Regions from separate parts of the Rhodococcus sp. 27YEA15 genome, predicted to be linked through region 2. Evidence: riboswitches for the same ligand, from Rfam matches in the RefSeq annotation. Region 2 holds a riboswitch; each other region holds the start of a gene.

Region 1 (7,025 bases), 2.6 Mb from region 2:
ATCTCGACCATCTTCTCGTCGGTCACCGAATCTTCTCTCACGCCGGAGGCCTCCTCTGCAGTGCCCACGGCGCGACGACTCGTTCCACGGCAAATGTCAACAGGTACAAGGTGATGCTGATGGCCGCGGTGACCAGGACGGCCGCGAGCACCAGGTCCGTTCGGAACGAGTTCTTCTGGGTGCTCATGTAAATCCCCAGACCGGATGTCGCACCGACGTACTCCGAGAACACCGCACCCACCACCGCGTAGGTGATACCTATCCGCAGGGCGGTGAAGAATCGTGGAATCGCCGACGGAAGGCGGACATACCTGAACTCCTGCCATCGTGACCCACCCATACTTCGCAGGAGAGCGCCTGCCTCGCGGTCGGCGGCCGCGAAGCCCTCGACGAGGCCGATGGTCATCGGGAAGAAGGTCGCGAGCGCGATGACCAGTATCTTCGGCAAGAGGCCGAAGCCGAACCAGATGATCATCAGCGGTGCAATGGCGATGATCGGCAGGGTTTGCGAGACAACGAACAGCGGAACCAGCGCCCGTGCGAGCCACGGCGAGAAGTCGACCACGATCGCCAGCAACCACGCCAGCGCGAGCGAAACCGTGAATCCGATCACCGTCACCTGCAGTGTCGACGCGGCGTGCCCGGCGATCACCGAGCGGTTGTCCCACCCTTGGGAGAGCACCCGTGCGGGGGACGGGAGAACTTGCGGCCTGATTCCGCTCACGTCGACGTAGACCTGCCACGCGAGGACGAGCAGAACCAGAACCATCAGGGCCGGTAGAACGTTCCGGGTGGCTTTGGTGAACCGCCGCACCGGGTCAGGACGCGTCGAGATACTCATTGGTGAAGTACTCCGACCAGTCGGGCTTGGCGGTCAACGTCTTACCGTCCGGTCCGGCCAGCAGCGCGTGGTCGAACAGGAAACCCGAGTAACCCGACCAGGTTTCGAGATTCTGGGTACCGACGACGCCGTTTGCGTCCTTCATGTAATCGGCGGCAAGCATCCGTTGGCTCTCGCGGACGAGATTCTCGTCGGTGAAGACCCCGGGATTGGCGTCTATCAGATCCTGCGCTGCCTTGTCGGGGTCCTCTGCGGCAGTTCGATATCCGCGTTGCACGGCCTGTACGAACTGGCGGGCCTGATCGGGATGCGCACTCAGCCATTGCCGATTTCCGTCGATGACGATGGAGTACTCGTCGGGGAAACCGAAATCCGTGTACTGGAAGTACCGCATCGGTGTTCCGTTGTGCTGGGCCTCGAGGCCTTCCCACGCGAAGTAGGAGACGGTGAAGTCGGCTTGACCCGAGTAGACGGCTTCGTACGCGGAGGTGCCGAGTGTCACGGACTCGAAGTCGCCGGTACCGCCGTCGTTCCGGATTATCTGCTGTAGCGTCTCGACCTCGCCCGGATCTCCGAAACCGGCATAGGTTTTTCCGTCCAGATCTCGTGGGCGGGTGATGTCGGTCCGATCGGCCTTCACCCCGATCCCGGTGGCTCGGTGTTGAAGTGGTGCGATGACGGAGACGGTATCGGCACCGGCCGCGCCCGCGAACGTGGCTTGGCTCTGCGTGCTGATTCCGAACTCGGCGTTGCCCGCATCCACCAGGGTGTCCGGCGCCGTATTGTTGTACGGCAGGATCTGCACGTCGAGACCGGCGTCGGCGAAGTACCCCTCCTGCAGGGCGACGTAGATACCGGTGTGGTTGGTGTTCGGTGTCCAGTCCAGAGCGAATCTGATGGTGTTCGGCGAAGATTCGCTGCCGGCGGCGCACCCGGTCACCACCGTCAAGGCCAGGGCGACGGCGGCCGAGGTGGACAGTGCCCGGCGCAAGGCCGCGAAGGACGTCACGACGCCGGCCACGGCTGTACGTTCAGGGCGGAATCCCAGAACATCAGCTCGTAGCGACTGGCGATGCGGAACGCCTTGCTCATCGCCGCTCGATCGGCCTCGGTAGCGGCCGCTGCTGCGGTGTCGACGAGTTCGCGTGCCGCAGCCACTGATTCGTGAAACTCCGGGGCATCGTACGTGGTTACCCACTGCGCGTACGGATGTGACGGATCGGCGTCGAGTACTTGACGGGCCGATGCAGCGAGCTCGCGTCCGACTTCCGCGTAGATCCAGAAGCACGGCAGCACGGCAGCCGCCGAGACGGCATAGGGCGCAGTTGCAGCGGTGGCCGTCAGATACGACACGTAGCCCAGACATGCGGGTGAGTGTTCCGGCAGGCCGGAGCCGGCGGGGAGGGTGTCGCCCGCGAGTAGTCCGTCGTGCAGCGAAGACTCCACCGTGGCCGTCGTGAACGCGGAATTGGCCCAGAAGCCCGCGGAAACCGGGTCGGGAGCGTGAGCGGCGACCAGCGCCAACGCGGTCGCGTATCCCTCCAGATAGAGCTTGTCCTGCTCGAGATAGAACCGGAAGTTCTCCAGCGGCAGAGTTCCGTCGCCGAGTCGGCGCAAGAACTCCAGGGAGTCGATCGCGGTGCGGAGTTCCGTGATCTCGGACCACAGGTGATCGGTGAAGCGGCCCGTCGACATAGCGACAGGCGTGTGTGCAGGCTGTGTAGTAGCCATGACATCCCTTCGTCAGCATTACCTGATCAGGTTCCCGGGTGTGTTCTCAGCCCCGCCCGTGCGGAGCACCCCGTGTCAGAACTCACCGACCTTAACACCGAGGGTTCGGGCGGGCTGCCGCGCCTTCGGGACGTTGGTACGTTTGGTGGAGATCGGGCCAGGTTCGGGGCGTGAGGGGATTGCGGTATGGAGACCGAAGTTCGACCGGAAGCGATCGAGGACGGAACTCTGGTAGTGCCTACTCGTTCGGGCGCGGTACGTGGACACCATGACGGATCGGTATATGCCTGGAAAGGCATTCCCTATGCGGCGGCGCCGGTGGGCGAGCGTCGATTCCGAGCCCCGGTGCCGCCCGAACCGTGGAGCGATGTTCGCGAGTGTCGGGATTTCGGACCGATCGCACCGCAGGGGCAGAGCCCGGCGGTGCCGATCGATCGGGCCTTCGTGATCGACGAGGACTGCCTGTCCGTGAACGTGTGGGCGCCGGAGCCCAGTGGAGAACTGCTGCCGGTGATGGTGTGGATCCACGGAGGCGCCTATTGTCTCGGTTCCGCCGCCCAGACGATCTACGACGGTCGGCACCTGGTCGAATCCGGCAATGTCGTGCTGGTGTCGTTCAACTACCGAGTGGGTGCGCTCGGCTTCCTCGACCTCTCTGCGTTCTCGACCCCCGACGTGGAATTCGAATCGAATTGTGGTCTGCGAGATCAGATTGCCGCACTCGAGTGGGTGCGTGACAATATCGATGCATTTGGCGGTGATCCTGACGAAGTCACCGTGTTCGGTGAGTCCTCCGGTGCGGGTTCCATCACGACGCTGATGACGTGCCCGAGCGCGGAAGGGTTGTTTCACCGCGCGATCGCGCAGAGCCCGCCGGCGACATCGGTCTACGGTGCCGAGCGAGCGAGGACCGTGGCTGCGCGTTTCCTCGAATTGCTCTCGATCAATCCCGAGGACGCCGGATCACTTCGTGATCTTGATCTAGCAGTTATCGTCGCTGCGAGCGACGAGCTTGTCAACGAGATTCCGCAGCGAACTCCCGGCACCCTGGCGATGGCACCGGTTGTCGACCGGAAGTTGGTGCCGCACTACCCGGTTGCGGCATTTCAGAAGGGTTATGCGCACCGAATTCCGCTCATCATCGGATCGAACAAGGACGAGGCTTCGATCTTCAAGTTCATGAAATCCCCGTTGATGCCGGTGAGTGCGCAGTCGGTGGAAGCGATGTTGCAACTTCTGGCAGACGATCACCCCGACATGTCGCCGACCAAGTTGGCCGAGATCATGTCTGCATACCCGGACCACGCGAAACCTTCTGGTGTGCTGGCGCTTTCGACCGATGCTGCGTTCCGGATGCCGTCGTTGTGGATTGCGGACGCTCATTCCAGGCATTCCCCGACGTGGTTGTACCGCTTCGATCACGCAACTCCGATGCTCAAAGCCGCGCGGATCGGCGCCGGGCACGCTACCGAACTGCCGTACGTGTTCGGGAACTTCGGGACGTTGAACGTCGATCCGACGTTCTGGCTCGGGGGTCGCAAGGCGGCAATGGAGGTGGCGGGCAGGGTTCAGCGCCGATGGCTGGCATTTGCAGCACATGCGGTACCGGCGGCGCTGGACGGCTCGAAGCACTGGGCGCCCTACGACGCCGAACGCCGTTCAACGTTGATCATCGACACCGTCGACGTACTGCTGGACGATCCGGACCATGGATTGAGGACCGCGTGGGGAAACGAGGTCATGGGTTTCCAGTGAACCGGTGTGGCCCGGTGGCCGGTCACCTGGTCTGGAACTCGGGATTGTCGTCGATGAACTTTGCGACGTACGAGCATGTCGGGCGAATCGTCAGTTCGGCAGCCCTGGAGTTCTCGAGCGCTTCCCGCACGACGATCGCGGCCAGACCCTGCCCGCGGAACTGGGGGTAGGTCACCGTGTGATGCATGTCACGAACTCCGTCGGCGTCGGTGTATTCCGCGAATCCGGCGAGCTCGCCGTCCACGTGGATTTCGAAGCGGGTCGCCTCGCGATTGTGCGTCACCGTTACCGACATGTCGGCCTCCGTTCGAGCTTCGACTGCTTCGTTCGAAGCAGGTAATGGGTCGCCCGTTACTTTACTGCGGCGTGAATCACGACGGTCTGCCAGTGCGAATCGCTGCTGTTGCCGACAGCGAAACTGGACGAACGCTCAGAATGATGCTGCTGTCCTGTGGGCCCGCGATATAGCCCTGTACTGGCGATTTGCGGCCGGGTTCGATGGCGAGAACGGGTACGAAACTCGACATGACGCCAAGATATCTCAAATAGTGGGATCAAACCGAAGGTTTTTTCCTGTGAACGCGTAAAGCGACCGACTTGTCGCGTTTCGGTCAAAATGCTGGTCAGGGTGCGCAGGTCGTGATGTGCATCCCCGGCAGCATCCCGGGGAGCAGGCGTGAAATGCAGACGTCATCAGATCGTTTCCGTGCTGTCATCCCAAAGTCTTCGTCAGAGGATTAGCGTTTGAATCGTCGGGGATGGATGAAGCGTTACAGCTTTGCCGAAAAAACTTTTTCGGCTCGGGCCGGAGACAGGTTCGCATCGAATCCTCGTCGGACGCCATCGAGGAAGGAATGCACATGATTTTCGGGCAGCGTGAGTCAGACAGTTATTATTCCGCAATTTTCGCGTACGACTTTCTCGACAAAGGTGTCGGTTACGAAACCATCGCGCGGATCCATCGTGGCGAGATCGGTGAGTGGATCAGCGACCTCGAGGCATCGGGTCTGTTCTCCTCGGCCGAGATCCATGCTGCAGAACTGGCATGGCAGGAGAACCCCCGTCTGCTGATGAACGCATTGCTCGAAGACGCGGACGAGGTGTCGGTCAAGCGATGGGGAATCGCGTGGGCACGATTGGATCGTCAGCGCATCCCGGTGCCCGCGGACGGAGTGGTTGCCGAACACGGCTGACGCGCTCTTCGCCCGAATCGGCGGGGGAGTGGTTCACTGATCGACGATCACGGCCTGTTCGTCGGACAGGGCGCGGTAAGGAATTCCGGCCGCGTCGATAGTGCGAATCGTGGCGGCTGTGACGGCGGCGTTTTCGAGTAGCGAGTCGCCGGCATGCGGAACTATCGCGAAGTCGACGAAATGGAGCCCGGACCAAAGAGTTTCGACTCCCCAGTGCGCGGGAACATCGGCCGGATCGTCGGCTGCGTCGATTCCGGTCAACGTCGGTCCCGCCACGCATGCTCCGGCGCTGTACCCGGCATAGGTCAACTCCCCACCGCGCACCAATTCGTCGACGACGTGATCTGCTCCGGTGCGGGCCAACTGTGCTCGCAGGACGAAGGTGTTGCCACCGCGCACCCACAGGCAGTCGAAGCCGCGAAGATCTCGCCGTAGGCGCTGCGCCGAGCCTTCGTAATGCCGAAGATCGACTTCCTCCGCAGTGAACGCGGCAGCGGACAGGCCGACTACGTCACTGGTGACTGCCGAAGCGCGAGCGCGTGCGGGCCAGGCGTCTGCCGCAGCCGCGATCACGGCGATCCGGGCGCCCCGCCCCACCAACTGCGTGAACTGTTCCTGGTGATCACCGAAGCGGTACGACGAGAGGAACAGCTTCATCGGTGCCGCGCCGCCCGCACGGGGGGCGAGTCAGATGGTGAAGGCAAGACTGCTCACGATCCGTTCACCCACCGCGACATCGCCGCCGATCGAGATGGAGGCGCGGTGGTCGTCGGCCCGCACCCGCCCACCGCAGAGTCGAGTGAACAGCGTCGACGGCATGCCGATCGTTGTCGTGGCGGACTCGTCGAAAGACTCGACCAGCGTGGCTCGGTCGTTCACTGCAACGTGAAGACGCCGAGCGAGCGGACCGCTGAGATCGAAGGTGACCCGGGAGCCCGCCGGAGCACCTGCCCGCTTTCCGACGAGAAAGCCGACGGCGCCGGTGATCTCCGTGAGGGCGAGTTCACCGCGGAGCCCACCCTCGTCCCCGGGCCGGCCCAGCGCGTCTCGCACATCCATCTCGTGCATCCAGCAGTCGAACATCCTGATGCGCATGAAGCGACCGTACGGCGCGGGCCCCACCGGGGTAGGGGTGATTGCTTCCCACTCGGAGTCGGTCACTGCCGCAAGGTCGACTGCCCGACTGGCCGTGACGGCACGAAAGCGATCGAGGAGCGCCCGCGGTGGTGCGTCGGCCAGGGCGCGAACCCAGCGTTCGTTGAACGCCGCCACCTCGTTCCGTACATGTGCCTGAGCATGCGGATCGAAATCGTCGGTCGGTGCTTCGATACCGGCGAGGAGTGATTCCGTGCCGATCAGGTGCGAGACTATGTCGTGCACGGTCCACCCCGGAAGCCCCGACGCGGTGGCCCACTGATCCTCGCTGATACCGCTCAGTAGAGAGTCGATGACGTCCCACTCGTCGATCAACGACGCGATTACCGATTGTCGGGTCCACTCACTCA
Region 2 (7,025 bases):
AGGGCGGCCATGATCATCAAGACCAGGATGCCGAATCCCGAGATACCGCTGGCAGCGTCCGACAGTGTCGGGAGGGTAGGCGTGAAGTCCGGCTTGCTACCGGCTGCGATGTCGTTGTTGTAGCGCGTCAACGACGACTTGGACGACAAACCGACGACAGCAGCCAGACCGAGTGCGAGGACGATGATGATGACCGTGCACCACAGGGGTGACTTGGTGGTGGTGATCTTGATTCTTTCAGCACTGAGGACAGCCATTACAGTGCACCTCCCATGGAATTGTTCTGTGCGCCGTCGACTCCGGTCGCCTGGTACTGGACATCGTCACCGGTGAGTTTCATGAAGGCATCCTCGAGTGAGCCCTGATGAGAAGCCAACTCGTACAACATGATCCCGTTCGATCCGGCCAGACCACCGATCACGTCGGTGGTGGAATCGACCACCACCAATGCCGGCGCCGCGCCGGTACCGTCCTCCCGGACCGTGAGCCCCTGCGAGGTCAACACACTGCGCAGTGCATCCAGTTGCGGGCTACGAACACGCACCGTGGACTCCGAGGAGCGATCCACGAATTCCTGGACCGAGGAATCGGAGATCAACCGGCCCCGACCGATGACCACCAGATTCTCCGCCGTGAGCGCCATCTCGGTGAGCAGGTGCGAGGACACCAACACCGTGCGCCCCTCGGACGCCAAGCGCTGCATGAACTTACGGATCCAGACGATGCCCTCGGGGTCGAGACCGTTGACCGGCTCGTCGAACAACAAAATCTTCGGATCCCCCAGCAGCGCCCCGGCCAAGCCGAGTCGCTGCGACATCCCGAGGGAGAATCCGCCCGCTTTCTTGCCCGCGACCTCGGACAACCCGACCAGCCCGAGGACCTCGTCGACGCGGGACTTGGGAATCGAGTTCGATGCCGCCATCCACTGCAGGTGGGCCCGCGCACTGCGGTTCGGGTGCACCCACTTCGCGTCGAGCAGTGCGCCGACGGTCCGTAGCGGGTCTTTGAGTTCGCGGTACGGTTTGCCGTCTACCAGCGCCTGCCCGGCCGTGGGGCGGTCCAAGCCCAAGATCATGCGCATCGTGGTGGACTTGCCGGCGCCGTTGGGTCCGAGGAACCCGGTCACCACCCCCGACTTGACCGTGAACGTCAGATCGTCCACCGCTTTGGTGGGCCCGTATGCCTTGGTCAATCCCCTCAGTTCAATCATGAGGAGAAGTTTGCCCTACGTTTGCGCTCCCCACATCCGCCGCAGGTCTAGTTCGAGGTGGTACTCAGGTAGGACACCGGGGCGGAGCCCCGCAGCGAAACCGGGGCGGAGCCCCGCAGCGAAACCGGGTCCGAGCCCGATGTCCTATCCGGAAGGGAGGCTACGACGAGGCCTGCGCCCAGAATCGACGCGGGATTCGACCAGCCCGGCGCGCTTCGTACCCGGCGACGACGGCGTGCCGCATCGCCGACGCCATCAGCGCCGGTTCCTTGGCTCGGGTGACTGCGGTGGCGAGCAGGACGGCGTCGCAACCGAGCTCCATCGCCAAAGTCGCGTCACTGGCCGTTCCGATTCCGGCGTCGAGGATCACCGGGACCCCGGCGCGTTCGACGATCATCTCGATGTTGTGCGGGTTGGCGATACCGAGCCCGGTGCCGATGGGCGAGCCGAGGGGCATCACGGCGGCGCAGCCGACATCCTCGAGTCGACGTGCGAGCACCGGATCGTCGGTGGTGTACGGCAGCACGGTGAAACCGTCGTCCACCAACAGCTCGGCAGCCTTGACCAGTTCGATCGCGTCCGGCAACAAGGTCCGCTCGTCGGCGATCACTTCGAGTTTGACCCAATCGGTCTCGAGTGCCTCGCGGGCGAGCTGGGCGGTCAGCACTGCTTCTGCGGAGCCGCGACAACCAGCGGTGTTCGGCAACGGTTCGATGCCGAGTGCGCGAAGCAGGTCGAGCACGCCGGTACCGCCGGCGGCGTCGACGCGTCGCATGGCCACCGTCGTCAGTTCGGTTCCGGACGCGACCAATGCCTCTTCGAGGACCGCGAGGTTGGCCGCCCCGCCGGTCCCGGTGATCAGGCGTGAGCCGAAGGTTCGGCCGGCGATGGTCAACAAGTCGTGTTCAGCCACCCTGCACCGCCGTGAGGATTTCGATGTTCGCGCCACGCTCGACGGACTCGCTCCAACGGCCGCGGGGGAACAGCGCTCCGTCGATGGCCACCGCGATGCCCTTCGTGGGCAGGGACAGGTGCACCAGAAGGTCCGACACCGTTACGGCCTGCGGAAACTCGAGGTCTTCGCCGTTGACGGTGATCCCGATCGGGATCTGCTCACTCATTACAATTCCTCACTTGTTCTAGACTTCGGTGTTCGCCAATCACGGCGATTCGGTATGTCGGCAAATCTCTGCGGTTCCGTTCCCTCGACTTCGGTCAGATTCGTTCCGTTGAGCAGAGCAACTGTGGCGTCCGCGGTGATCGGAGTGAGCAGGACACCGTTGCGTCCGTGGCCGGTGGCGGCGACGACGCGGTCGGACAGCCGTCCGATGAGCGGTAGGTTGTCCGGCGTCATCGGCCGGAGTCCGGCGTTGCACTCGTACAGCTCGTATTCACCGATGGCGGGCATGAGCGCTTCGGCGTCGTTGATCAAGTCGCGAACACCGGCGACGGTGACCTGGATGTCCTCACCGGATTCGTACTGTGTTGCGCCGACGACGATTCCGTCGGCGCGCGGCACGAGGTACGCCGGGCGCCCGTGGACGCTGCCCCGGATGGTGCGACTGGGCGCGGGTGTGACCGATGCCCGCGCGCGTAGTCGCAGGATTTCGCCTTTGACGGGCCGGACGGGTAGTCCCGGCCACAGTTTCGCGGACGCGATCCCGGCGGTCAGGACGATCTGGTCGGTGTCGAGCTCGTCGAGATCATGGACAGGCCGTCCGATCAGCTCGACTCCCTCGGCGACGCAGGCGTCCTGCAGCGCGGTGAGCAGTCGCCTGTTGTCAACCGCCGATTCCCCGACGGCCAGCAGGCCCGAGCGAATCCGTGGCCCGAGCATCGGCTCCAATTCCCGGATTCGGGCGCGCCCGACAACTTCCAGTTCGTGGCCTTGGGCGCTCACCCATTCGGCGATGGTCTGCAGATCCTGCGCGTCGGCGGCGTCGAGGGCGACGGTCAACGAACTGTCGGCGGTGAAGACCGATTGCCCGAACTTCTCCAGTTCGGCTCCGAAATCGGGCCAGCGTTGCAGAGAGGCCGCTCCGACGGCCAACGCAGTTTCCTCACCCGGCCACCCTTCCGAGAGCGGCGCAAGCATTCCGCCGGCCACCCAGGAGGCGCCGGATCCCAGTGCGGGGTCGTACAACCGGACAACCCAACCATCGCGAGCCGCGCGCCAGGCGACCGCGAGGCCGATGACTCCGCCGCCGACCACCGACACCGTCCGAGACTGTGTGATCACGTAACTTCCTCCACTTCCTGCGCCGGCATGATCCGGGTCAGGTCTGACGGTCGGGATCTCTCGCGATCCCCTCTCAGCCCCACGCTCCCGGCTATCGCGACAAAGCGGTTACCGGTTTTCGGGACTCCCGTGTTGAACCTTGCGCCCTAGAGGCTACCGTTTGCTCCGTGCACCCCACACATCCCAGTGACATCATCGACCGGCGGCAGCGCCTGGCAGCAGCGCAGCTGTACCTGTGCACCGATGCTCGGCGTGAGCGAGGTGACCTCGCGCAGTTCGCGGAGGCCGCGCTGTCCGGGGGCGTCGACATCATTCAATTGCGTGACAAGGGCTCGGCCGGTGAGCGGGAGTTCGGCCCGCTCGAAGCGAAGGACGAGCTGATCGCACTCGGCGTGTTGGCGGCGGCGGCTCGTCGGCACGGGGCTCTTCTCGCCGTCAACGACCGTGCGGACCTCGCGATGGCGTCCGGCGCCGATGTTCTCCATCTCGGCCAGAACGACATCCCGGTCCCCTATGCCCGCACCGTGGTCGGCGAGGACGTCGTCATCGGTCGGTCCACCAGCAGCCGGGCCCAGGCGAGCCTGGCCGCGATCGAGGAAGGCGTCGACTACTTCTGCACCGGACCGGTGTGGGCCACTCCGACCAAGCCGAACCGGAAGGCGTCGGGTCTGGATCTTGTTCGGTCCACTGCCGAGGCGGCGCCGCCTCGCCCGTGGTTCGCCATCGGCGGTATCGACGAGGAACGTCTGCCGGAACTACTCGAAAACGGTGCAACCAGAATTGTGGTGGTTCGGGCTCTCACCGACGCTCCGGATCCGCAGGCGGCGGCGCGGCGTATGGTTCAAGCGCTCGAAGCTAACGCCGCCAACAGTTAACGTTCGGCATTCTGATGGCCCGGTTTCGACATTTTCCGTGATGTCGATCGCAGTTTCCCCTGCGTTCACGCGACGATCCAGCAAACATTCCGAAACTAGTGATTTTGGTCACACTGGTGATTTAAGGGATGCTTCCGGCGAATTGCTCAGGTAGTTTCTCCCCAGTTATTAAACGACCTTTTAGGAGTTCACATGGCATCTCTCGGCAGCGGATCTCTCGGCGGCGGATCGCTCGACAGCGGATCTCTCGACAGCAAGAACCTCGACCAGATCGGCCAGCTGCTCAAGCTCGGCATCACCGCAGTCAGCTTCATCACCGCACTGACATCGCTGAGCTGATCTCGTCGAGATCACATCGCTGAGCTGATCTCGTCGAGCTCACGAAGCCAGACGAGAAGGGGCCGAATTCCCGTGGGAGTTCGGCCCCTTCTCGTCTGCGCGAACAGACCCGTCGTCTACCGACTGCCGGAACCCGTCTCCGAACACCCTGCGCGCAGGTGTCCGCTCGCGACATCTGACCCGGCATTGCCCGGCCACCAGCCGAATCGGCCGTCCGCCAACACCACGGTATGCGGGTGAGCCGGACCTGATCCGACCGCCGACGTTCGTAACTGCGGCCAGGACGATCCGAATCCGGGGTGCAACGGCAACGTATCGACCTCCGCTTCCCGTACCCACCGCAATTCGGTGCTCTCACCGTTGGCGACGGTAACGAGCGGATGCGAGGCGTCGGCGACAACTGTCGTGTACGTCCATCCACTTTCTGCGCGCATCGTGATCACCTCACCGCGTACCTCGACTGCTCCCTCGTCGATCCCGGCCTCTTCGTGGGCCTCCCGCACCGCTGCGTGTGTTGTGCTCTCGTGCGAATCCCGTGCTCCACCGGGCAGCGCCCAGGTTCCGCCCTGATGGCTCCATGCCGCTCGATGCTGCAGCAACACCATCGGCGACCCGTCGGAGTCCGGGGCTCTCAGAAGTAAACCGGCAGCGCCGTGGCGCCCCCAATGCCGTGTACCGTCCGGTCCGATCGACCAACCGTCACCGTCACCACGCATCGACTACCTCGCTCCGCCCGCTCTGACCGTTGTCACACACTAACGCGTGCAATCGGCTCGAGTCTCACGCGATCCTTATATGCTCGCGAAGATTCTCTGATTCTTTTTCTCTGCCACCGACGGTGAAACGAGGTGTTCGATGCTCGACCTCGTCGTCACATCCGTCGAACCTGCCGGTAGACCCCCTGACGATTCACTTCGACCACGGTTTCAGCGGGAACTGCGCTCGTTCTTCGCGTCCACCCCCGGACGACTGACCCTGCTCGGCCTGGTGTTGGTGGTGATCACGGTGGCGGCCGGTCTGCTTGCCGCTGCCACCATCGAGCGTCGCGAATCCCGCCTCTCGCTCTTACTGACGGAAACCGAACCGCTCGCCAATTCGTCCCAGACGCTCTACGGGGCGCTGTCGGTGGCCGACGCGGCCGCTGCGACGGCATTCATTTCCGGTGGACTCGAGCATGCAGACGTACGTGCCCGGTACACCCAGTCCATCGGCGAGGCGTCGGCCGACGTCGTCAGCGCCTCCGCCGGCCTCGATCCTTCGGACACCACCGGGCATCTCGAGCTGTCGAGTATCTCGACGCAGTTGTCCGTCTACACGGGTTTGATAGAAACGGCCCGGGCGAACAATCGAATCGGTAACCCGGTCGGTTCAGCCTATTTGAGTGAAGCGTCGAATCTGATGCAGACCTCGATCCTTCCGGTCGCGCAGCAGCTGCACGCCGAGCGGGCGACGGCGGTCACCAAGGTCCAACAAGACTCGCAAACTCCGCCGTGGTGGCCGATAGCGGCGTTCGTCGTGGTACTGACCGCGCTGGTACTGACGCAGTGGCATCTGGCCCGCCGAAGTCGTCGTACGTTCAACGGCGGGCTCGTCCTCGCGTCGATCGCCGTTGCGGCAGCATTGGTCTGGATCGTCGTGGTCGGCGTGGTGTCGGCGGTGTCCACCGGACGAGCCTTGGAGTCGAGTGCATATCCGTTGCACCAGCTGACCACCGCCCGCATCGCCGCGCAGCAGGCTCGGACGGTGGAGACGTTGGCGCTTGCTCGCCGGGACGCCGCTGCCGTACGAAATGACACCTTCGCAGGCGAAGTTCGCACTGTCGAGTCCGTGTTGGCAGGTCTGGCCGAGCACGATCGAGCGGAGGTGGATCCCGGTGTGCTCTCCCGCGCCCTGGACGCCCGCCAGACCTGGGTGAGCGCACACTCCCGGATGTCGGAGCGACTCGGGATCGGGGACTACACCGGCGCTTCGGACATCGCGACCGGGCCTGGGCCCGAGGATTCGGCTGCCGCCTACGGTGCCCTCGATCGAGAGCTGACTCAGGCGATGATCGACACACGAGACTCGTTGCGGTCCAACATCGCACATGCAGCCAAGGTGTTCGCGCTTTCCGCCCCCGGCACCACGGCACTGACAGCCCTGGGCGTGGCCGGAATTCTGATCGGATTCTGGCCACGTCTGCGGGAGTACCGATGATCCGATCCCGGTGCACTCTGTTCGCGGCCACGATGGCGTCCGCCGTACTCGTGACGGCCTGCGGAACTCAGTCGGTTCAGGATTCCTCGGTGCCCCCTTCCGCCGTGTACACGCAACCTCCGATGCCGGCCGGGGCGACGATCGCGCCGCCTGCGCTGCCGACCCC
Region 3 (7,025 bases), 1.0 Mb from region 2:
ACGACAACGTGGCGAGCAGCCTGCGAGAAATGCTGTCGCAGGTATCCGTCGTCGCCGTCGAGCATGTCGGGTCGACGGCGGTTCCCGGGCTCGCGGCCAAACCGATTCTCGATATCGACGTCGTCGTCGAGCGTGAACACGTACCGGCTGCGATCGGTGCTCTCGCTGCCGGGGGATACGTTCACGTCGGAGATCTCGGCATGGCCGATCGAGAAGCGTTCCGGCCGCCGGACGTCAACCCGGTTCGACACGTCTACGTCTGCGTCGAGGGAACCCTGCACGTGCGCAATCACCTCGCCGTCCGGTCGGTGCTGCGGTCGCATCCCGACCTTCGAGATGCGTACGGCGCGGTGAAACGAGAACTCGCCGAGGATCCGGCCATGACCATCGATCGCTACATCGCCGGAAAGTCCGAGATACTGCAGGCTGTGCTCGATCGCTCGGAACTCACGACAGACGACAAGGCGACAATTCGCGAGTTGAACGCGACCTCGGGCCGGTGACGTTTCGAATCGTCGACCTCCCGTAGCAGTCTCGCTGATGGTTGTCACACGAGAGTTTTGCCTCGGTATCCTCGGGATATGGCCGTAAAGTTCACGATCAGCCTTCCTGGCGAGGACACGCAGGTCCTCGACGAGTATGTACGCGATCACGGTCTCCGAGGTCGGTCTGACGGCGTTCACGCCGCACTCCGTCTGCTCGCGAAGACACAACTCCACCATGACTACGCCGCGGCCTTCACCGAAGGTGACACCGAAGATCCGTGGGACATTGCTACCTCCGATACGTGGTGATCGGCCGGTGGGCATATGTCCTTCAGTCGGCAGATCCGATCGAGGCAATGCCGGAATTCGGGGTTCTCCGGTTCGGCGAATGTGATGAAAGTGTCCACGGTGAGCTGGAGTCCAGCCGAAGGGACAGTCGATATGAGGCTCTGTGTCATGCTGTTCGCTGATCGAATTGCCAAGGCTGTTGCAGCCGGACGCGTCGAGGGCGTGGATGTCGTTGCCGTCGGACCGGGACAGGGCGGGCCGCTGTCGTACCCACGTGCGAACATGCGTTCGTGTCCGTGATGTCAGGAAATTCGGGTGTTCACCAGCAGGGTGAGGCCACGATCCTGCACGCGGACCTCGACTCGTTCTACGCCTCGGTGGAGCAGCGCGACGATCCTGAGCTGGCCGGGCAGCCGGTGATCGTAGGCGGCGGCGTTGTACTCGCGGCCAGCTACGAGGCCAAGGCGTTCGGTGTCCGCACCGCGATGAGTGGTGCTCAGGCCAGAGCGCTGTGTCCGCAGGCGATCGTGGTTTCCCCGAGAATGTCTGCGTACTCGCAGGCCAGCAAAGACGTGTTCGACGTCTTTCGTGACACGTCACCGCTGGTGGAGGGCATTTCCATCGACGAGGCGTTCCTCGAAGTCGGCGGACTGGCTCGCATTGTGGGGACCCCACTCGAAATCGGCGCCAAGCTCCGACGCGACGTCGCCGAGCAGGTCGGACTACCCATCACCGTCGGCATCGCTCGGACGAAATTCCTGGCGAAGGTCGCCAGCGCGTTCGCGAAACCCGACGGTCTGCTGTTGGTCCCGCCGGACGGCGAGATCAACTTTCTGCACCCGTTGCCCGTCGAGAAGCTGTGGGGCGTCGGCCGGATCACCGCCCGGAAGCTGCGCGATTTCGACATCGTGACGGTAGGAGACGTGGCCAGGCACGACGAGGCGTCGATCGTGTCGATCCTGGGCCGCGGTGCCGGACGCCATCTTTACGCTCTCTCCCACAATCGTGACCCCCGGCCGGTGCAGGCACGCCAGGGTCGCGGTTCGATGGGCGCCCAGCGGGCTCTGGGGCGTGGGGTGCATTCCCGCAGTGAACTCGAGGCCGCGTTGATCGCTTTGGTGGACCGCGTGACCGGTCGTATGCGCACCGCTCGGCGAACCGGGCGCACCGTGACGCTGCGTCTGCGATTTGCCGACTTCACCCGTGTGACCCGTGACCGAACTCTGCGCCGGTCGTCGGCCGAAACGAGCGAGATCTTAACCGCGGCAATGATTCTCCTCGACGACGCGGCACCGTTGATCGCGGAGAAAGGGATCACGCTGATCGGTATCGCGGTTGCCAACCTGGACCGCGACGGGGCGAAACAACTGGAACTGCCGTTCGACGGGCCGGACACTGCCGCACTGGATTCGGCAGTGGACAGTGTCCGGAAGAAGTTCGGAACGGGTGCACTCACCCGGGGTGTGCTGTTGGGGCGTGACCCCGGGATCTCGGTGCCGTTGTTGCCGGACTGACAAGGTTGTCGCGAAGGGTGGTCCCTTCGTATTCGCGCCGGAAGAGTCCGCGCTGCTGCAGAATCGGGATCACCTGATCGACGAAGTCTTCCAGCCCCTGTGGGTAGGTGGGCGGCATCAAGTTGAAACCGTCAGCGCCGGCGCCCACCAGCCAGGTCTCCATCTCGTCGGCAATGGATTCGGGGGTGCCGATCATCGTGGCGTGACCGCCGCCCGCAGCGAGTGTGCCCAGCAGCTCCCGCACCGTGGGCGAGTCCTTCTCGACGATCCGCAGAATGGTCGAGTACCGACCTTGTGGGCCGGTGAACTCCTCGAGTGGCGGCAACTCCGGAACGGGGGAGTCCAGATCCCAGTCCTGGCAGTTCTGGCCGGTGAACAGTGACAACTGCGCGATTGACTGAGCCGTCGGCAGTAGAAGATCCAGTTCGGCCTTCTTCGCGCGGGCCTCGGCCGCACTGCTGCCGACGTACGTCACGAGGCCGGGCATGATCGGCACCGAATCGGGTTCCCGGCCGGCGCGACCGATGCGGGCCTTCACATCTCGGTAGTACGCCTGTGCGCTGGGCAGATCGTACGCCACCGAATAGATGGCCTCGGCCCGGCGAGCGGCAAGTTCACGGCCCTGCTCCGAGGCCCCGGCTTGGAAGAGGACCGGCGCACCCTGCGGCGAATGGGGGACGGTCAACGGGCCGTCTACGCGGAAGTTGGCGCCGTGGTGATCGATGGCGTGAATCTTGCCTGCATCCGCGAATGCGCCGTCCCGATCGAGTATCAGCGCGTCAACCGACCACGAATTCCACAGAGCCAGAGCCACGTCGACGAATTCGTCGGCCCGCGCGTACCGGGTGGCGTGGTCCGGCATGGTGTCGAGCCCGTGGTTGCGGGCTTCCTGGTCGAACATCGAGGTGACGACGTTCCATCCGGCGCGCCCGCCGCTGATGTGATCGAGCGAGGCCAGCAGTCTGGCCGCATGGAACGGTGTGTAGAACGTCGTCGACACCGTGGTGACCAGCCCGATGTGCTCGGTGGCGCGCGCCATCGCCGTCAGCGCGGTGATCGGTTCGAGGAACCACGACGCTCCGGCCTCCGGCTCGCGAACACTGTGGCCGTCGGCGAAGAACACCGCGTCGAGTTTTCCGCGCTCGGCGGTTCCGGCCAGCTCCTCGTAATAGGTTATCTCGCCCAGCCTTTCGACGGGCGACTCGGGGTGGCGCCAGGCGGCGCTGTGGTGGCCGCAGCCGAGCAGAAATGCGCCGAGGCGCAATTGCCTTCTCATCAGTCTTTGACGAGTCCGCCGTCGACCACGAGGTTCTGCCCCGTGACAGCTCGCGACCAGGGGGAGGCGAAGAACAATGCGGCGTCGGCGAATTCGGCGGGAGTGGTCACTCTCCGCAGCGGTGTACTCGCGGCGATCATGTCGAACACGGCCTCGGGGGTGGCGGCACTGGCATCGGTGGTCCGCAGCAGTCCGCCGGAAATCATGTTGACGGTGATGCAGTCAGGTCCGAGGTCGGCCGACAACGTCCGTGTCAGTGCGAGAAGAGCGGCCTTGGCTGCGGTGTAGTCGTGGTAGGGGACCACCGGATTCTGTACGAGATTCGTTCCGACGGTGATGATTCGGCCGAATCCAAGCTCGCGCATACCGCTGAGTGCGGCTTGAGTGGTGTTGAGTGTCCCGGCGACACTGCCGCGCAACTGCGAGTCGAAATCGGCCCAGGTGATCGTGTCGGCCTTTGGCCTGGCGTCGCCGTTGAAACTGAAGTCGACCAGGGCATTGTTGACGACGGTGGATATCGGGGTTCCGAAATGCTCTCGGGCCGTGGCGAACAGACGATCCACCGACCCTCGATCGGTGACGTCGGCGCCTACCGCTACTGCGCGGCTCTCGCCCAGTTCCGCGACCACGGCGTCGGCGGCATTCTTGCTTCGATGGTAATTGACCACTATCCGCGCGCCCTGTCCGGCGAACGCGTGACTGAGTGCGGCGCCGAGCCCGCGGGCACCCCCGGTGACGAGAACTACTTGCTCGTCGAGTGCGAGTGCAGGCTGAAAACTGTGTTCGGTCATGACGACATCCCTCCGCCAGTGCTAGCTGGTCAGGTTCATCGGGTCTGATCTCAGCCGACCTTTTCGGCACCCCGTGTCATGCTCCATCAGACCATGAGCGGTCGGCCGCCTGGCGAGTGGGTGGCCGACCCGATCAGTTTCCGGTCGCCGGGAGGTCTTCACAGGCAAGGGCACGGGACCGCCCGTGCGAAGACGATCGGAGATGGGTCGATGGACACACACGGCATCGAGACGCAGGTGACGCAGTCGAGAGTGGCACGTCGGATCGGGCTCGCTTTGAGTGGATTGTTCGTACTGTTCATGCTCGCGGACGGCATATCTCACGTGCTGAACGTGCAGGCAGTCAAGGATGCGTCCGCCGAGTTGGGATTGCCCGAGTCGTTGGCGGTGACGGCCGGAATCGTGCAGTTGATCTGCCTCGTGCTCTACGTCGTTCCGAGAACGGCTGTTCTGGGGGCGATCCTACTGACCGGATATCTGGGGGGAGCGGTGCTGGCGAACCTCCGAGCCGAGCAGTCGGTACTGAGTACCACGTTGTCGGCGGTCTACGTCGGAGTCCTGATGTGGATCGGCTTGTATCTGCGGGACGAGAAGGTGCGCGCTGTCGTCCCGGTGGTTCGTCGCTGAATCACCACCGAAGGGTTGCGTGGGACTCGGTGTCCCATTATGTTTACGGCAGAGGGCTCTGCAGTTGCGATCCGGGGGTCCGTGCCGAGAGGAGACACCGATGGCGCAGACGAGGTTCGTCCGGTGGGGGTCGGACTACCGTGAAGTTCTCGGACAACTGTCCGGCGGATCGGTTCATCGAAGCTTCGACCCGTATCGCGACATCGACTGGGAATCAAGGGAACTGGCTGTCGATGCGAACGACCCTCGCTGGGTCCTGTCGCCGGAATCCGATCCGCTCGGTGCAACCGAGTGGTACCGGCGGCAACCGTTGGACCGCCGGATCGCGATGGGGATGTGGCGTCAGGCCAACGTCGTGAAGGTAGGTTCGGCTTTCGAGAGCATCCTGATTCGCGGAATGATGCAGTACATCATGGCACTACCGAATCAATCGCCGGAGTTCCGCTACTGCTTGCACGAGATGACTGAGGAGTGCAACCACATCCAGATGTTCCAGGAACTGGTCAATCGAACGGGGGTCGACGTACCAGGTATGCGACCGACGTTCAGGCGGCTCTCGCCGGTGATCGGCGTGTTGGGCGCCAAGTTCCCGGTGATCTTCTTCATCGGAATTCTCGCTGGTGAAGAACCCATCGACCACTTCCAGAAACAACTCATCCGCGAGGGGAGGGATGCCCCACCGGCAATGCTGCGGACGATGGAGATTCACATCGCCGAAGAGGCCCGGCACATCTCGTTCGCACACGAGTTCCTCCGCAACCACGTCCCCGAACTTTCGCGAGCAAGCCGGGCGGTCACATCGGTTCTGTTTCCGCTTGCGATGCGCTGGCTGGCGGGCCAGATCATGGCTCCGCACAAGGCATTTGCCGTCGAGTTCGGGGTTCCGGACGAGGTGATGAAGAGCGCCTTCTGGAAGAGTCCGCACTCGCGTCGGATTCTGCAGGGCTACTTCGGTGACATGCGAACCCTGGCAACCGAACTCGGACTCATGAACGGGGTGTCGCGGCGCGTGTGGCGCGGTCTGCACATCGACGGGGACCGAGCGAGGTACCGGGGCGAGCCGATCCGCTCCGACAAGACCAGGAGCTAATGCTCTTCGCCCGGGGTCGAGAATCGAGCGAGTAGCGACGACAGCTCGCTGTCGGGATCGATGGTGATTCCACTCGATCGGGCGACGCCGGCGAGCATGTACCACGAAAAGTTGGTGAGATCGGTGACGATCTCCTCGCGCGTGGGCTTGGGCTCGGGGCTGCGCGACCACCGGGTCAGAGTTCCCTCGACCATGGTGACCACCGCGAAGGGGAGCGAGGCGAAGGGGGCGAACGGCACTCCGACCGAAGCGCAGGCCCCGGCGATGATGGTCTGTGCGGATCGCGCGATCCTGGATTTGAGGCTGCTGATCGCGTCGAGGGAGCCGTCGTCGTAGTCGGTGGGCCCGGTGGCCATGAACTCGTGGATCCGAGGACGGTCCGTGATCCACACGGCCACTGCCGTGATGGTTCGGCTCAGAATTTCCGACGGCGTTCCGGTGGAAATGTTCATCGCGGAATCGAGAACATCGGCGAGCTCGGCGAGTGCGTGCGAGCGAACCCGACGGTCCAGATCCTCGCGGCCGCCGAACTGGCGGTACACCACGGATTTCGCCAACCCGGCGTGATCGGCGATGTCCTGGATGGAGATGTCGGCGCCCGCCGGGCGTTCCTCCACGAGCTCGGTCGCAGCGGTGAGGATGCGGGTCTGCCGTTCGGAATTGTGGCGTTCCCACCGAGCTTCGTAACCATTCACCGGTGCGGTATCTGGGTGCTCGGTGGTCTCGCTCGGCATGCGGGCAGTCTATCCGTCGGCAACCCGGATGCCCGGTGACCGTGGTTGGTCGGCAGTGCGTGGAACACTGGTCGGGTGAGGTTGTATCGAGACACAGCGGTGGTGCTGCGCCTGCACAAGCTAGGTGAAGCAGACCACATCGTCACGCTGCTCACCCGTCAGTTCGGGTTGGTGCGTGCAGTGGCCAAGGGCGTTCGCCGCACCACGTCCAAGTTCGGTG

The links. Region 2 has a riboswitch for thiamine pyrophosphate ahead of thiO (glycine oxidase ThiO). Riboswitches for the same ligand answer to the same signal wherever they lie in the genome.
Region 1: linked by a shared signal. The riboswitch ahead of ABH922_RS05585 (TenA family protein) and the one ahead of thiO (glycine oxidase ThiO) in region 2 are both predicted to bind thiamine pyrophosphate.
Region 3: linked by a shared signal. The riboswitch ahead of ABH922_RS13185 (3-oxoacyl-ACP reductase) and the one ahead of thiO (glycine oxidase ThiO) in region 2 are both predicted to bind thiamine pyrophosphate.

What each region holds. Positions count from the first base shown of each region.
Region 1 is NZ_JBMHHW010000001.1:1,203,557-1,210,581, forward strand. Features, by position in the region: gene ABH922_RS05570 (ABC transporter ATP-binding protein) at 1-11, opposite strand, end outside; gene ABH922_RS05575 (ABC transporter permease) at 38-841, opposite strand; gene ABH922_RS05580 (ABC transporter substrate-binding protein) at 819-1,862, opposite strand; gene ABH922_RS05585 (TenA family protein) at 1,847-2,572, opposite strand; TPP riboswitch at 2,560-2,655, opposite strand; gene ABH922_RS05590 (carboxylesterase/lipase family protein) at 2,759-4,327, shown strand; gene ABH922_RS05595 (GNAT family N-acetyltransferase) at 4,350-4,622, opposite strand; gene ABH922_RS05600 (hypothetical protein) at 5,188-5,520, shown strand; gene ABH922_RS05605 (Type 1 glutamine amidotransferase-like domain-containing protein) at 5,554-6,177, opposite strand; gene ABH922_RS05610 (maleylpyruvate isomerase family mycothiol-dependent enzyme) at 6,208-7,025, opposite strand, start outside.
Region 2 is NZ_JBMHHW010000001.1:3,847,233-3,854,257, forward strand. Features, by position in the region: gene ABH922_RS17910 (ABC transporter permease) at 1-257, opposite strand, end outside; gene ABH922_RS17915 (ABC transporter ATP-binding protein) at 257-1,210, opposite strand; gene ABH922_RS17920 (thiazole synthase) at 1,371-2,123, opposite strand; gene thiS (sulfur carrier protein ThiS) at 2,116-2,331, opposite strand; gene thiO (glycine oxidase ThiO) at 2,331-3,449, opposite strand; TPP riboswitch at 3,447-3,590, opposite strand; gene thiE (thiamine phosphate synthase) at 3,617-4,324, shown strand; gene ABH922_RS17940 (hypothetical protein) at 4,517-4,663, shown strand; gene ABH922_RS17945 (NUDIX hydrolase) at 4,780-5,379, opposite strand; gene ABH922_RS17950 (hypothetical protein) at 5,519-6,859, shown strand; gene ABH922_RS17955 (glutamate ABC transporter substrate-binding protein) at 6,856-7,025, shown strand, end outside.
Region 3 is NZ_JBMHHW010000001.1:2,841,952-2,848,976, reverse strand. Features, by position in the region: gene ABH922_RS13210 (GrpB family protein) at 1-503, shown strand, start outside; gene ABH922_RS13205 (ribbon-helix-helix domain-containing protein) at 582-794, shown strand; gene ABH922_RS13200 (hypothetical protein) at 942-1,073, shown strand; gene dinB (DNA polymerase IV) at 1,073-2,287, shown strand; gene ABH922_RS13190 (LLM class flavin-dependent oxidoreductase) at 2,226-3,563, opposite strand; gene ABH922_RS13185 (3-oxoacyl-ACP reductase) at 3,563-4,354, opposite strand; TPP riboswitch at 4,345-4,438, opposite strand; gene ABH922_RS13180 (DoxX family protein) at 4,565-4,981, shown strand; gene ABH922_RS13175 (AurF N-oxygenase family protein) at 5,082-6,071, shown strand; gene ABH922_RS13170 (TetR/AcrR family transcriptional regulator) at 6,068-6,805, opposite strand; gene recO (DNA repair protein RecO) at 6,881-7,025, shown strand, end outside.